Regions from separate parts of the Thiomicrorhabdus xiamenensis genome, predicted to be linked through region 1. Evidence: predicted binding sites of a transcription regulator. Region 1 holds the regulator's gene; the other holds the start of a gene.
What was found. Region 1 encodes FNR, which switches genes on or off when oxygen is low (the NO sensors DNR and NnrR bind a similar motif). Its sites were predicted from a motif close to TTGATNTANATCAA; they were not measured.

Region 1 (6,949 bases):
TGGAAACATTATCTCGATCGAGGATACGCTGTAAAGCCGCACGCATCAACTTCTGACGCTCAGCATCGTAGCGTTTCCAGTGCGTGAAAGGCCCGAGCAATCGAGCGGCAATCTGTGGGTTTAACTCATCGACTTTGATAATCTGCTCAGCCACCATCTGATAGCCGGCTCCGTCCGCACGATGGAACCCGACCAGATTCAGACGCGCGAAAACGCCCAGAAGACTACGAACCCTGTTTGGATTCGTCAATGAGAAGTCCGGGTGCGACAACAGGCTCTGTGCTTTTTCCAGCGCCGTCTCGTTTTGTGTTTCGGCTTGCATGGCAAACCATTTATCAATCACCAGATTATCCCCTCGCCATCTTTGGTAGAAATCCTGCAATGCCTGATCCGTTTGCGAATGACCTTGATGAAGCATGATTTTCATCGCTGCAAGCACATCGGTCATATTATGCTGAGCACGATACTGCTCAAACACGCGTTCCTGATGTTGCGCAAGACAACCAAGGTACGCCAGCGCAACATTTTTAAGCATACGCTCGGCTATCTGTCGTTTATCATAACGGTATTCGGAATCATCCTGCATGCGTAAGTAGGTGTTGCGCCATTCATCCTGCAGCGCTTGCGCCAGGCCATTTTTAAGCCAATTATGCGCTTGGTGAATCGCATCCACATCAACCTCTCGGTACTGCTCACCGATATAACCTAACTCAGGCAACGTCAGACTCATCGCTACCAGCGCCGGATCCAGAGAATGATCAAGCAACAGCTTCTCGGCAGTATCGACAAGCAACTGCGGAACAGCGTACTCTTCGACCGATTTCAAAGCCGCTACCTTGGCCTGTACCGTTCTTAACAACAAAGTCTGCATCGCCTCCCAACGGACAAAACTGTCTTCATCGGCAGAAGCCAGCAGCGCTAACTCCTGATCGCTGTAATCGTAACTCAGTTTCACCGGCGCAGAGAACCCGCGCAAAAGCGACAATATGGGCTGAGTCTGCACGCCGTTAAAAACGAACTGCTGCTGCGCTTTCGTCATTTTCAAGACCGCATTGGTCTCACTGCGCAATTCAACCGTCTGCAAATGGCTTTCAATCGGCTGCAGTTGCAAAGAATGACCTTCGGAATTCAACATCCCGAAACCGATCGGTATCAACAACGGCTTGAAATCTTCTGTCTCGGGTAAACTCTGCTCGCAGTTCACCGTTAAAGTCTGCATCTGAGCATCATACTCACTCTCGATCTTCAGAACAGGCGTACCCGACTGGACGTACCAGTTATGCATCTGCTGCAGATCCACACCGTTGGCATCCGCCATGGCGTTACGGAAATCTTGAACAGTGACCGCCTGACCATCATGACGCTCGAAATACAGATCCATACCTTTACGGAAACCGCCTTCACCAAGCAGCGTATGATACAAGCGAACTACTTCCGCTCCTTTTTCATACACCGTCATGGTATAGAAGTTATTCATTTCAATATAAGACTGCGGCTGGATCGGATGCGACATGGGTCCGGCATCTTCAGGAAACTGATTGGAGCGCAATCGCTTAACATCTTCAATTCGTTTGACCGCCGGGGAGAGCATATCCGCGGTAAACTCCTGATCACGGAAAACCGTCAAGCCCTCTTTCAAAGTCAACTGAAACCAATCGCGACAGGTGACACGGTTTCCGGTCCAGTTATGAAAATATTCGTGGCCGATCACCGCTTCGATTCCCTCGTAATCGACGTCAGTTGCACTCTCCGGCTTGGCAAGAACAAATTTGGAGTTAAAAACATTCAACCCCTTGTTCTCCATCGCGCCCATATTAAAATCGTCCACCGCGACAATCATATAGATATCCAAATCGTAGATCAGTCCGAAACGGCTCTCATCCCACGCCATAGAGCGCTTAAGCGATTCCATCGCATGCTCGCACTTATCGATATTGCGTGGTTCGACATAGATTTCCAAAGCAACATCCCGCCCGTCTTGTGTACGGAAAGTATCGGAAATTTTTTCCAGATTACCGGCAACTAACGCAAACAGATAGCACGGTTTTTTGAAAGGATCCTGCCACACTGCGTAATGTTGCCCGTTAGGTAAATCACCGGACTCGGTTAGATTACCGTTAGCCAAAAGGTAGCGATTTTGCGATTTATCGGCAACCACCTTGGTCGTAAAGACACTTAACACATCGGGACGATCAAAGAAGTATGTGATTTTCCTAAAGCCTTCCGCCTCGCACTGGGTGCAATAATTACCGCTCGTCCGATACAGACCTTCCAATGCGGTATTTTTCTCCGGGTTAATCCGGGTCACAATTTCCAGTTCAAACTGTTCCTTATCGGTTGAAAGGCTCAGTCCGGTTTCTTCAACTCGACATTGGGAGGTAACATCTTCGCCATCCAAATGCACCGAGAGTAAATCCAAACTCTCACCATCAAGCCACAGATCGCCAGCGCGCAAACGCCCTATCTGCATACGATTGGTTACCTGCGTCGCTTCTGGCTGAAGCAGAAACTCAAGAAACACCGAATCAACGGTGAATGCAGGCGTTTGATAGTCTTTGAGATAATTTACTTTCGGAGCACTCTTTGTCATAGAAAACCTTAAGAAAATGGAGTTACAAAAAAACCCCTCTTTTACAGTCAAAGAGGGGTTTTATTACAAGTTTGGCTGATATTTTAGCGCGAAAACGAATTAATAATTAAATTCCGCACGACGGTTTTTCGACCATGACGCTTCTGAATGGCCTTCGTCAACCGGCATATCTTCACCAAAGCTTATAACATTAATACGGTTTGCACTGACCCCTTCGGCCATAATCGCATTTTTAACCGACAAAGCACGGCGTTCACCAAGCGCAAGGTTATATTCACGAGAACCACGCTCGTCACAGTGCCCTGCGATTGTCAGCTTGGCTTGTGGATTCTGACTCAAGTATTCAGCGTTCATTTTGATAATGTCATAATATTCGGTACCAATGTCCGAACGGTCATATTCAAAATAAATCACTTTACCGCTCAATAGCGCCTTCATCTGTTCCGGCGTCAGTGCTTTTTTGCCTGCGTCAAGATCGGTTGCACCGCTCTGAGCGCCTTGATCGGCAGCACTTTGAGTTGTTGAAGCGGCACCATCAGCTTTAGGCTCACTGTATTGGTAATTATCGTTCACTTCCGGTGTGGCACTACAGCCGATCAAAGCTGAGCCCATCAAGGCCGTGGCAAAAAGTTTAGCGTATTTCTTCATTATTCAGAACCCCTTTAAAAATATAACGTTAACAGTTAACTATCCAGTGATTATCAGTTATTCGACACTATACCGCATTAAACTTTAAAAAATAAGCGTCTTAGCGCAAACAGCGCAACAGAAAAAAAGACAGTTTTAACTACTTGATATAAATCAAGTTAATGCCGCAGAGCCTAGTCATAAAGAAAACTACAGGTAAAATTTATCTACCTATTTTGCTAAGATGGTTGAAAATTTAGAATTTGTGCTAGAGAAGCAAAGATACAAGCTGGAGATTAAAAATCATCCACAAGCATACTGACAAAAAAGACAAAAGTATCAGACAAAAAAATCCCGGCAGATTTGCCGGGTAAGCGGGCTACATTATGAAAAACCGTTGAGAAAACCTTTCAAACACTCAACGCCTTCACAATCCTTATTAGAACATAAAACAGCCATGCTTTCTTGTTCTGAATCAACTTCAATTACCAAATGAAAAGCGGAATTACGCCGTTGCTTTGCATGAATCACAGCTTGAGTGCACGCCGGCGATATGCATCAGACGCTGCATATCATGAATCATGACTTCTTTCTTCTTCCAGGTAACGATATTTTCTGCATGAAATTTAGCGAGAATGCGAGATACCGTCTCTGGCGTTAATCCCAAATACACGGCCACATCACGATGCAGAATGCTTAATCTGAATTCATCACTGGCATAACCACGGTTACGGTAACGCTCGGACATATTCCAAACAAACTGAGCAACCCTTTGATCTGCATTGCGGCGAATCAAGAGTTCCGAATGCATTCGACCATCCAGAACTTCTTTACTGATTGCATTAAGCATCTGTTGGTTCAGATTCGGAATCGATTCAGTCAGTTCGGTGAATTTTTCAAAAGGAAGGGTACAAACACTGGTGGTATCAAGCGCGACAGCACTATATTGATGCTGTTTACTGCCCAAAGCATCGATTCCGAGAACATCGCCCGGCAGGTAGAAGCCGTGTACAATCTCTTCACCGCTATCCGTGAACGAATAAAGCTTTATCACTCCGGCTCGTATCGCAAACAGTGCGCTGAACTTATCACTGGCTTCAAAGAGATGCTGACCTTTCTTTAAAGGTGAGCGTCTGTCCACAATATCATCCAAACGATCTACGTCTTCGCGGCGCAAACCAGTAGGGAAACACACTTTTTGCAAACCGCAGTTTTTGCAGCTGACATTAAAGGCTGACTTAACTTCTTTCATAGAACCGTCTACTTAATTGTCCTTAATCAAGTTTTGATTGTATCCCTTTTAAAAATACGAATCACTAAAAAAATTATATGATTATTCTATATACACATAAATACTTACTCAAGACTTTATTCATAGTTCTTAAGGAATTTATATTATAAAAAGGTAATGTGACTATTTTTTAATCAGCAGTTTAACACCCTTGTAATTTCCTGCGTTTAAAGCACTTATTTCATAATTACTCACAAAGTTATCCACAGTTTCTGTGGAAAAACACACAAGTCCCCCACCACCAGCCCATTTTCCGAACACAAAAAACATTCCCTTTATTTTCAATAACTTATATAACAAAAATAAAACCTGTTTCGAGCCAATACTAAATAAAACACCTCCTTGTCAAGTCAATACAAAAATTTTATTCACTTTTATTTTTGTCAAGAGTTAAAAGATTTTTTTCAGGCAAAAATTCTCTCAAATGACGCTTATGTTAAAATTGGGCAAACAGTAACATCGGATAAACTTTTTTAATAAAGGATTAAGGAAATGGCAAAATTTCTGGCAATCGGGAATGCCGTACTGGATACAATTTTTACCGTTGAGCAACACCCTAAAGAGGATCAGGAGATCCGAGCCATTAGTCGAGAAAACAGAGTCGGCGGCAATGTAAACAACATGCTTTACGTCCTTAACCAACTCGGTCACGAAGCGGCAATTTGCTCAACAAGCGCAACCGATACGGAATCAAAACAGCTCATCACAGGGATGCAGGAGCGCGGCATTGACTGCACACATATCCAAAAGTTTATTCAAGGCAGTACGCCAAACTCCATCGTGACTCTTAACGCCCATAATGGTAGCCGCACAATCGTCCACTATCGCGATCTGCCGGAAGTCAGCTTTGATTTTTTTGCCAAAATCGAAATCGAAGAGTATGACTGGATTCACTTTGAAGGACGCAATGTCGATAATCTGCAAGGAATGCTCAATATCAGTAAAACCTTCCTTGATAATCAACCGATCTCAATGGAAGTAGAAAAACCGCGCGAAAATATTGAATCGCTTTTCCATCAAGCCAACCTGATTATCTTTTCGCATCACTATGCTGGAGCCAAAGGCTTCAACAACGGTGAAGAGTTGCTGAACGACATTGCCAAGTTGGCTCCAAACAGTCAGCTGGTCTGTACTTGGGGTGCCAAAGGTGTCTGGTATAAAGCGCTCAACGCGAAAGTCGAACACCTGCCGGCATTGCCGGTCAACCCGGTTGTCGATACCCTTGGCGCCGGGGATACATTTAATGCAGGTTTACTAAGTAAGCTATCCGAAGGCGCGTCCCTGTCCGAGGCATGCGAATTTGCCAACCATCTGGCCGCGCAGAAAATTCAGAAGATGGGACTGGATGATATCCTAAACGCCAAACCGGAAAACCAACCGATTGCCAATATTAAACAGCTGAGCAAAGCCAAAGCGACGGTGATCGACTTAAATAACCGCGGCGGCGTTATTCTCATTAAGCAGGATGAAGAAGTTCGCGCCTACGAAAATAATTGCCCGCATCAGAATGTGCCTCTTAACGAAGCCTACAAAATAGATGTAAACCCTTTTGATCAAACCATGAAGTGTTCGGTACACGACGCCTTCTTTAAAATTGACGACGGCGAATGCGTAGAAGGCCCTTGCTGGGGGGAGCATCTAACGCCCGTCAGCATCCGCATGGATGATCAAGGGGATATTTACTTGGTATAGAATTAAAAAAGGCTCACAATTGTGAGCCTTTTTTTAACTTGGACATTTTTATAAATTTCTCTGTCGGAAAGCTTCGTAAAGCGTCACCCCTGTGGCAACGGAGACATTCAAACTCTCAACACTCCCCACCATTGGAATGGCCGCCAGATGGTCGCACGCCTCACGCGTCAGACGTCGCAACCCAGTTCCTTCCGCCCCCATCACAATTCCGATCGCCCCCGAGAAATCCTGCTGATAAATGGTCTTGTCAGTCTCACCCGCCAAACCGATCATCCACATACCATTCTGCTGCAACTCTTTCATGCTGCGCACCAGATTCGTGACCACAACCAGCTTAACGGTATCCGCCGCACCACAGGCCACTTTTCGCACTGTCGCATTAACCCCGACAGACTGGTTTTTAGGAATGATGACAGCATCAACCCCAACAGCGTCAGCGGTGCGCAGAATCGCGCCTAAATTATGCGGGTCCTGAACTTCGTCCAGAAAAACAAACAGCGGATTAGCCGTTTCTTCGGCGATTTTCAGCAGATCCGCTTCGCTCAAATCTTTCTGCTTTTCAACCATGGCCATGACACCCTGGTGATTGCCATCGATCTTGGCAAAAACGGATTTATTAACCAACTCGACCTGCAGGTCCAAAGAACGCGCCTGATCCAGTAGTGCCTGTTGACGTGGATTCAAACGCCCTTTCAGAAAAGAGATGCTGAAAACCGACTGCGGAGCCTGCTTGATAAAGCGTTCAATCG
Region 2 (6,949 bases), 990 kb from region 1:
TTCCAGCTTATCAGCGTCAGCCTTTTCGTCTTTTTTAGCTTCTTCGTCTTTCATAGCGGACTTGAAGCCTTTGATCGCGCCGCCAAGGTCGCTGCCGACGTTGCGAAGACGCTTAGCACCGAATAAAACTAAAACGATGGCAAGGATAATAAGTAGCTGCCAAATGCTGATTCCCATGGTATTAACTCCGGTTGTTATCTGCTTTGCTGTGCTCGGTTCGAATTAAGCACAAGCCCAAAATATCAGTAGCCGCTAATAATATCAAATTCACCAATTTAATTGCACAAAAATAATTTATTGGTGGCAATTGAATGCTTGCAGCTAAGAAACTGTTTTTAAGTGCTTTTTCTTAGTGTGTAACCTATTGTGCGCTTAGTTACCCATTAAGTGTATATGAATATGGAAGACTTCCTGTCCGCCGGAAGCACCGGTATTGATTTGTGTTTTGAATCCGTCCAGCCCTTGCGCATTGGCCAGCTGCGGTAAAAGCAGCATCATGTGTCCCATCAGATCCCGGTCTTCCGGTTTGAGGTCGAACAAGGTATCAATCGGTTTTTTGGGGATAATCAGCAGATGAACCCGTGCTTTGGGGTTAATATCGTGGATCACGATACATTTGTCGTCTTCGTAGACGATATCGGCGGGGATTTCCCGGTCGATGATTTTGCTGAAAATCGATTTTTCCTGATTCATGGAGGGATCCTTCCTGTAAATCTAAACAGTGCCTGAAACTGCCTGTTAGGCGTCTCGGCTCGCTTTTTCGTCGTGGCCGGATAAGCCGAAGCGACGTTGTAATTCTTTCGTAATAGCCTCTGAAGAGATATCTTTATGTGCTAAGAGAACTAGGCTATGAAACCACAAATCGGTTACCTCGTAAATGAGGTGTTCTTTATCTTGTTCGCTCTGACTGTTGTCGTGATCTTTCGCGGCCATAGCGACTTCAAGCGACTCTTCAGCGATCTTTTTGAGGATCTTTTCGGTGCCTTTGGCGTACAGGCTGGCGACATAGGATTTGTCTGCCGCTTCATCCTTGCGCGCCGCAAGCACTTCATCCAATTGCTGTAATATTGTTTTCTGACTCATGGCTGTTCCATTTTGATTGAAGCATTCAGGTTCGGGGGAATGAACGTGCCTGGTTTCGGTGTTCAGAGACGTTCTTTCCTCCAGTAAGGCTGTTTACAAGCGAACTTCAATTCCTTGCGCTTGCATAGCTTCTTTGGCTTCCTGTACGGTGAATTCGCCGAAGTGGAAAATACTGGCTGCCAATACCGCTTCGGCACCGCCTTGTTTAACGCCGTCAACCAAGTGTTGTAGATTGCCGACACCGCCGGATGCGATAACCGGAATTTTGACTCGTGAAGTGATTTCCTGCATCAGTTCCAGATCAAATCCGCTTTTGGTGCCGTCTTTATCCATCGAGGTAACCAGCAGTTCGCCGGCTCCGTAGGCTTCCATGCGCTCGGCCCATTCCAGCGCATCAATTCCGGTCTCTTTGCGGCCGCCGTGGGTGAAGATTTCCCAGCGGTCGGCTTCGCCTTGCAGGCTGACTTTTTTAGCGTCGATAGCCAGAACAATGCACTGTGATCCGAAAGCGTCGCAAGCCTCTTTAACAAACTCGGGGTTGTAGATGGCCGCCGAATTGATTGCCACCTTGTCGGCTCCGGCATTCAGCATAGTGCGGATGTCTTCGATTTTGCGAATGCCTCCGCCCACCGTCAGCGGAATAAAAACCTGGCTGGCAACTTCTTCAACCATATGGACTGTGGTCTCGCGGCCGTGAGCCGTCGCGGTAATGTCAAGGAAGGTGATTTCGTCGGCGCCCTGTTCGTCATAACGCTTGGCAACTTCAACAGGATCTCCGGCGTCGCGAATATCGACAAACTGCACCCCTTTTACGACTCGGCCGTCATCCACGTCCAGGCAGGGAATAATGCGTTTAGCTAAACTCATATCGGTTTGTCCTACTTTGGCGCCAGTTCATCGGATAGAGATTGGCCTTCCTGGAAATTCAAGGAGCCTTCGTAGATGGCGCGCCCGGTAATTGCACCGGTAACGCCGTCCGCTTCGATGGTTGCAAGGTTGCGGATGTCGTCCAGATTGGTAATTCCGCCTGAAGCGATAATTGGAATATTGACCGCTTGCGCCAACGCTTGAGTCGCTTCGATATTGACGCCCTGCATCATGCCGTCGCGGCCGATGTCGGTATAGATAATGGCTTCCACACCGTCGTTTTCGAATTGTTTGGCGAGGGCTTTCACTTCGTAGTCTGTCACTTCGGCCCAGCCGTTGATAGCGACCATGCCGTCTTTGGCGTCCAGTCCGACCATGATGTGGCCCGGGAAGGCTTTACACGCTTCAGCAACAAATTCCGGGTTGTGTACCGCTTTGGTTCCGATGATGCAGTAGCTGACACCTGCTTTAAGATAGGCTTCAATGGTTTCAAGGTCGCGAATACCGCCGCCGATCTGAATCGGCAGATCCGGGTAAGCTTCGCGAACCTGATAAACCGCCGAATCGTTGACCGGTTTGCCGTCAAAAGCGCCGTTCAGGTCGACCATATGCAGGCGGCGTGCGCCTTGTGAAACCCAGCGCTCAGCCATGGCGACAATATCGCCCGAGAATACGGTTGCGTCTTCCATAACACCTTGGCGCAAACGTACGCACTGGCCGTCTTTTAAATCAATTGCAGGAATTAATAACATGCTTTTACCTTAATTCTTTGTCGTTTGGTGGTGACGGTGGCTTTTTAGTGCCCATCCCACTCAAGGAAATTTTTAAACAGTTGCAGACCGTGCTCGGCGCTTTTTTCCGGGTGGGCCTGGATGGCAAAGATATTGTGCGCACTCAATACCGACGGAAAGGTCTGTCCATGCGTTGTTTCACCAATAATGGTGCTTTTGTCTTCAGGAGAAACATAGAAGCTATGTACAAAATAGAAACGACTGTCCTGAGGGATGGCATGCCACAGAGGGTGGTCTTGAGTCTGGTGAATCTGATTCCAGCCCATATGCGGCATTTTTAATTCAGGGTGACCGCTTAAATCAAACTGTGTAACGTCGCCTTTAATGATATCCAGACAATCAACGCCATTGTTTTCAGCGCTGTGTGACATTAGAACCTGCAAGCCCATGCAGATTCCCAGAAAAGGCTTTTCCTGAGCGGCTTGTTTGACTGGTTCGACCATGCCGGTATCGGTCAGAGCTTGCATACAGGCCTTGGCGGCACCTTGTCCCGGGAAAATTACCGAGTCGGCATCTGCAATAACTTGAGGATCCTGGGTGACAACGATTTTAGTGCGAGCGTCGGCCATATGCTCGGCGGCTTTCGACACCGAGCGCAAGTTTCCCATGCCGTAATCGACCACGGCAACTAACTTTTGATCCATTAAAGACTTCCTTTGGTTGACGGCATTTTCCCGGCCATGCGTTCATCCGCACTCAGTGCCATGCGCAGTGCACGACCGAAGGCTTTGAAAATGGTTTCCGCCTGGTGGTGTGCGTTAATGCCGCGGATATTGTCGATATGCAGAGAAGCGCCGCAGTGGTTGACAAAGCCCTGAAAGAATTCCATGACCAACTGGGTTTCAAAGGTACCGATCTGTTCACGGGTGAAATCGCAGTGGAACTCCAAGCCCGGGCGGCCGGACAGGTCAATTACCACGCGGGAAAGCGCTTCATCCAGCGGGACATAAGCGTGACCGTAGCGGGTGATGCCTTTTTTATCGCCCACGGCTTTGGCGATGGCCTGACCAAGGGTGATGCCTACGTCTTCAACCGTATGGTGATCATCGATATGCAAGTCGCCGTTGGCTTTGATGTCTATGTCGATCATGCCGTGGCGGGCGATCTGATCAAGCATATGCTCGAAAAAAGGTACACCAGTATCTAATTTGGCTTCACCTTGCCCGTCCAGGTTTACGCTGATTTCGATTTGGGTTTCTAAAGTGTCTCGCTTTATGGTTGCCGTTCGCATGCGCTTCTTTTCCTGAAAATATCAAAACACCATATGATACCGCAAAACCTTGAAATTTAATAAATACGCTGTTGATAGGGCAATTTTTTAAGCCGGCATGTCGTTTTTTAGGTAAAACCCTTTATTTTGTAATGGTATTTTTCGGGCGTTGTTTGGGGTGATGAAATTTCTGATAGGTTTGCTTGGTTGAATCCAGGTCAGATGCCATCAGATCGGTTTTTGAACACCTGGTGTTGTTGGTTTTTTCCGCGTGTGTAGGGTTTATTAGAATTTTTTAATATGCACTTATAAAATATTTTGAATGGGCAATAAAGGGCGGGGTTTGGGATAATTCGGAGGTTTTTTGGAGGTGTCTAAATCAAATTTTCTATAAGTTATTGAAATATAGTTGATTTTGTTTGAATTGCTTGGATTGCAATTGATACGGGTTAATTTTCAATAGTCTTAAACTGGTAACAGGCGCTCTTTGAACGTTATAATTCCGAGCTACGGGGAGTCTGTGCCTTTTTTAAGGTACAGGTAGTTTGATTTAGGCAAAACTTTGACTTATTTAGGGGAATCCGACTAATGGATACTACAGCTAAGCCACAATACGATAATGGCGTAGTCAAGTATTTAACGGTTGGCGCAATAGTCTTTTTGGTGTTGGGTACTTTCTTGGGTACCTTTGCAGCATCACAGCTTGCGTGGCCAGCGTTAAACTTTGACATCGCAGAAATCACTTTTGCTCGTTTGCGTGTAATGCATACGAACACGGTTATCTTTGCATTTGGTGGTATGACCTTGATGGCTACCGCATTCTATACAGTTCAGCGCACCAACGGTGTCAAGCTATGGAGTAACTCTATGGCCTGGTGGACTGCAATTCTTTTCACAATCGGTCTTCTGGCGACGGTTGTTACCATCTCTCTTGGGATGACAACCGGTAAAGAGTACCACGAGCAAGAGTGGCCTCTGGCAATTGCGATCGCTGTTGTCTGGACCATGTACACTTTCAACTTCGTAATGACCATCGCGTCACGTAACAAAGAGACGCACTCTCACGTATACGTTTCGAACTGGTTCTTCCTAGGTATGATGATTGCGATCACTTACCTTTACGTTGTAAATGGTCTGGCAATTCCTGTTTCGTTGTTCCGTTCTTACTCAATGTTTGCCGGTGTTCAAGATGCGATGATTCAGTGGTGGTGGGGTCACAATGCGGTAGGTTTCTTCCTGACTGCCGGTTTCCTTGCGATCATGTATTACTTCGTGCCTAAGCAGGCGCAGCGTCCTATCTACTCGTACCGTCTGTCAGTTATCCACTTCTGGGCTCTGATGTTCGGTTATGTATGGTTGGGTGCTCACCACTTGCAATACACGGCGCTTCCAGACTGGACGGGTTCTCTTGGTGCGGTAATCTCACTAGCGATGATCATTCCTTCATGGGGTGGTGCGCTTAACGGTATGCTGACTCTGTCAGGTGCCTGGGACCGTCTGCGTACAGACTATATTCTGCGCTTCTTGATTATCTCTTTGGCGTTCTACGCGATGTCGACTTTCGAAGGCCCTGTAATGGCGGCTAAGACGGTTAACGCGCTATCTCACTACACTGACTGGACGGTTGGCCACGTTCACTCTGGTGCTCTGGGTTGGGTTGCGATGGTATCGATCGGTGCTCTATACCACATGGTAATGAAGCTATGGAAAACCGAGATGTACTCTATGCAGTTGATCAACTTCCACTTCTGGTTGGCAACAATCGGTACGGTGTTCTACATCGTTGCGATGTGGGTATCCGGTATCATGCAGGGTCTAATGTGGCGTGCTTATGACGAGTACGGTACTTTGGCTTACACCTTTGCGGAATCGGTTGCAGCTATGCACCCATACTATGCAATGCGTGCTTTCGGTGGTCTATTGTTCTTCACCGGTGCGGCGGTCATGCTTTATAACGTAGTAATGACTATCCGTATGGCTAACGCTCGTGCGTCCAAGCCAGTTGAAGCAACTGCATAATTATTAGGCATCCTGTGCGTCGGTTCGGCCGACGCCCTGATTGGAATCAATGAGTTGAGGAGCACAAACTCATGTCAAATCATGACGACAAACCAAAAAATATCCAGGATGGTCTAGAGCGTAATATTTTCGCCCTATTCCTGGCGACTGCACTGGCAGTATCAATTGCGGGTATTGTTGAAATCGTACCTCTGTTCTATCTTAAATCTGCTGTAGATTACACAGAACAGACCGATAAATACGGTAACGCGAAAAATGAAAAGTTCCCTGAACTAGTTTGGGAACGTACCTTTACCGAAGATGAGAACGGTAAAATCGTAGCTGACAAGGCGCTATACAAGTTCGATAAGAACGGTAAGCCGATGTTGGCAGATTGGAAAGCAGGCGACGGTGTACGTCCTTACACGCCGCTTGAGCTAGCCGGTCGCGATCTTTATCTTCGTGAAGGTTGTTATATTTGTCACTCTCAAATGATTCGTCCGTTCCGTGATGAGCGCGAACGTTACGGTCACTTCTCTCTGGCGACAGAATCTATGTACGATCACCCTATGCAATGGGGTTCAAAGCGTACTGGTCCTGATCTGGCCCGTCTAGGTGGTAAATACTCTGATGAATGGCACGTAATGCACTTGTTGCGTCCACAGGATCTAGTTCCTGAATCAGTTATGCCTGCCTATCCATGGCTTGCGGATCGTATGGTTTCTGAAGATTTCTTCGGCACGGAACGTGATATGAAGAAACGTCTGGAAGTTATGCGTACTCTAGGGGTTCCGTACTCTGACTGGGAAATTGAAAACGCGAACAAAGCGATCGAAGGTTATACCGAGATGGATGCGATGGTTGCGTACCTGCAGGTGTTGGGAACGATGGTTAAGCTGGACGACAGTAAAGTTTACCGTCAATAATGAGTCGTATGGAACATTACTTCAGCACAGACTGGTCAGCATTGACTACCCAAGACTGGGCTGGACTGATCATC

Region 2: a site for FNR is predicted at 4,391-4,404, ahead of ccoN (cytochrome-c oxidase, cbb3-type subunit I). Genes of this name have one in related genera too.

What each region holds. Positions count from the first base shown of each region.
Region 1 is NZ_CP054020.1:1,825,133-1,832,081, forward strand. Features, by position in the region: gene pepN (aminopeptidase N) at 1-2,590, opposite strand, end outside; gene pal (peptidoglycan-associated lipoprotein Pal) at 2,690-3,238, opposite strand; gene fnr (fumarate/nitrate reduction transcriptional regulator Fnr) at 3,723-4,469, opposite strand; gene HQN79_RS08485 (PfkB family carbohydrate kinase) at 5,001-6,200, shown strand; gene rlmB (23S rRNA (guanosine(2251)-2'-O)-methyltransferase RlmB) at 6,249-6,949, opposite strand, start outside.
Region 2 is NZ_CP054020.1:217,379-224,327, forward strand. Features, by position in the region: gene tatA (Sec-independent protein translocase subunit TatA) at 1-177, opposite strand, end outside; gene HQN79_RS00975 (histidine triad nucleotide-binding protein) at 373-693, opposite strand; gene HQN79_RS00980 (phosphoribosyl-ATP diphosphatase) at 739-1,083, opposite strand; gene hisF (imidazole glycerol phosphate synthase subunit HisF) at 1,177-1,950, opposite strand; gene hisA (1-(5-phosphoribosyl)-5-[(5-phosphoribosylamino)methylideneamino]imidazole-4-carboxamide isomerase) at 1,962-2,702, opposite strand; gene hisH (imidazole glycerol phosphate synthase subunit HisH) at 2,747-3,385, opposite strand; gene hisB (imidazoleglycerol-phosphate dehydratase HisB) at 3,385-3,972, opposite strand; gene ccoN (cytochrome-c oxidase, cbb3-type subunit I) at 4,540-5,970, shown strand; gene ccoO (cytochrome-c oxidase, cbb3-type subunit II) at 6,042-6,875, shown strand; gene HQN79_RS01015 (cbb3-type cytochrome c oxidase subunit 3) at 6,875-6,949, shown strand, end outside.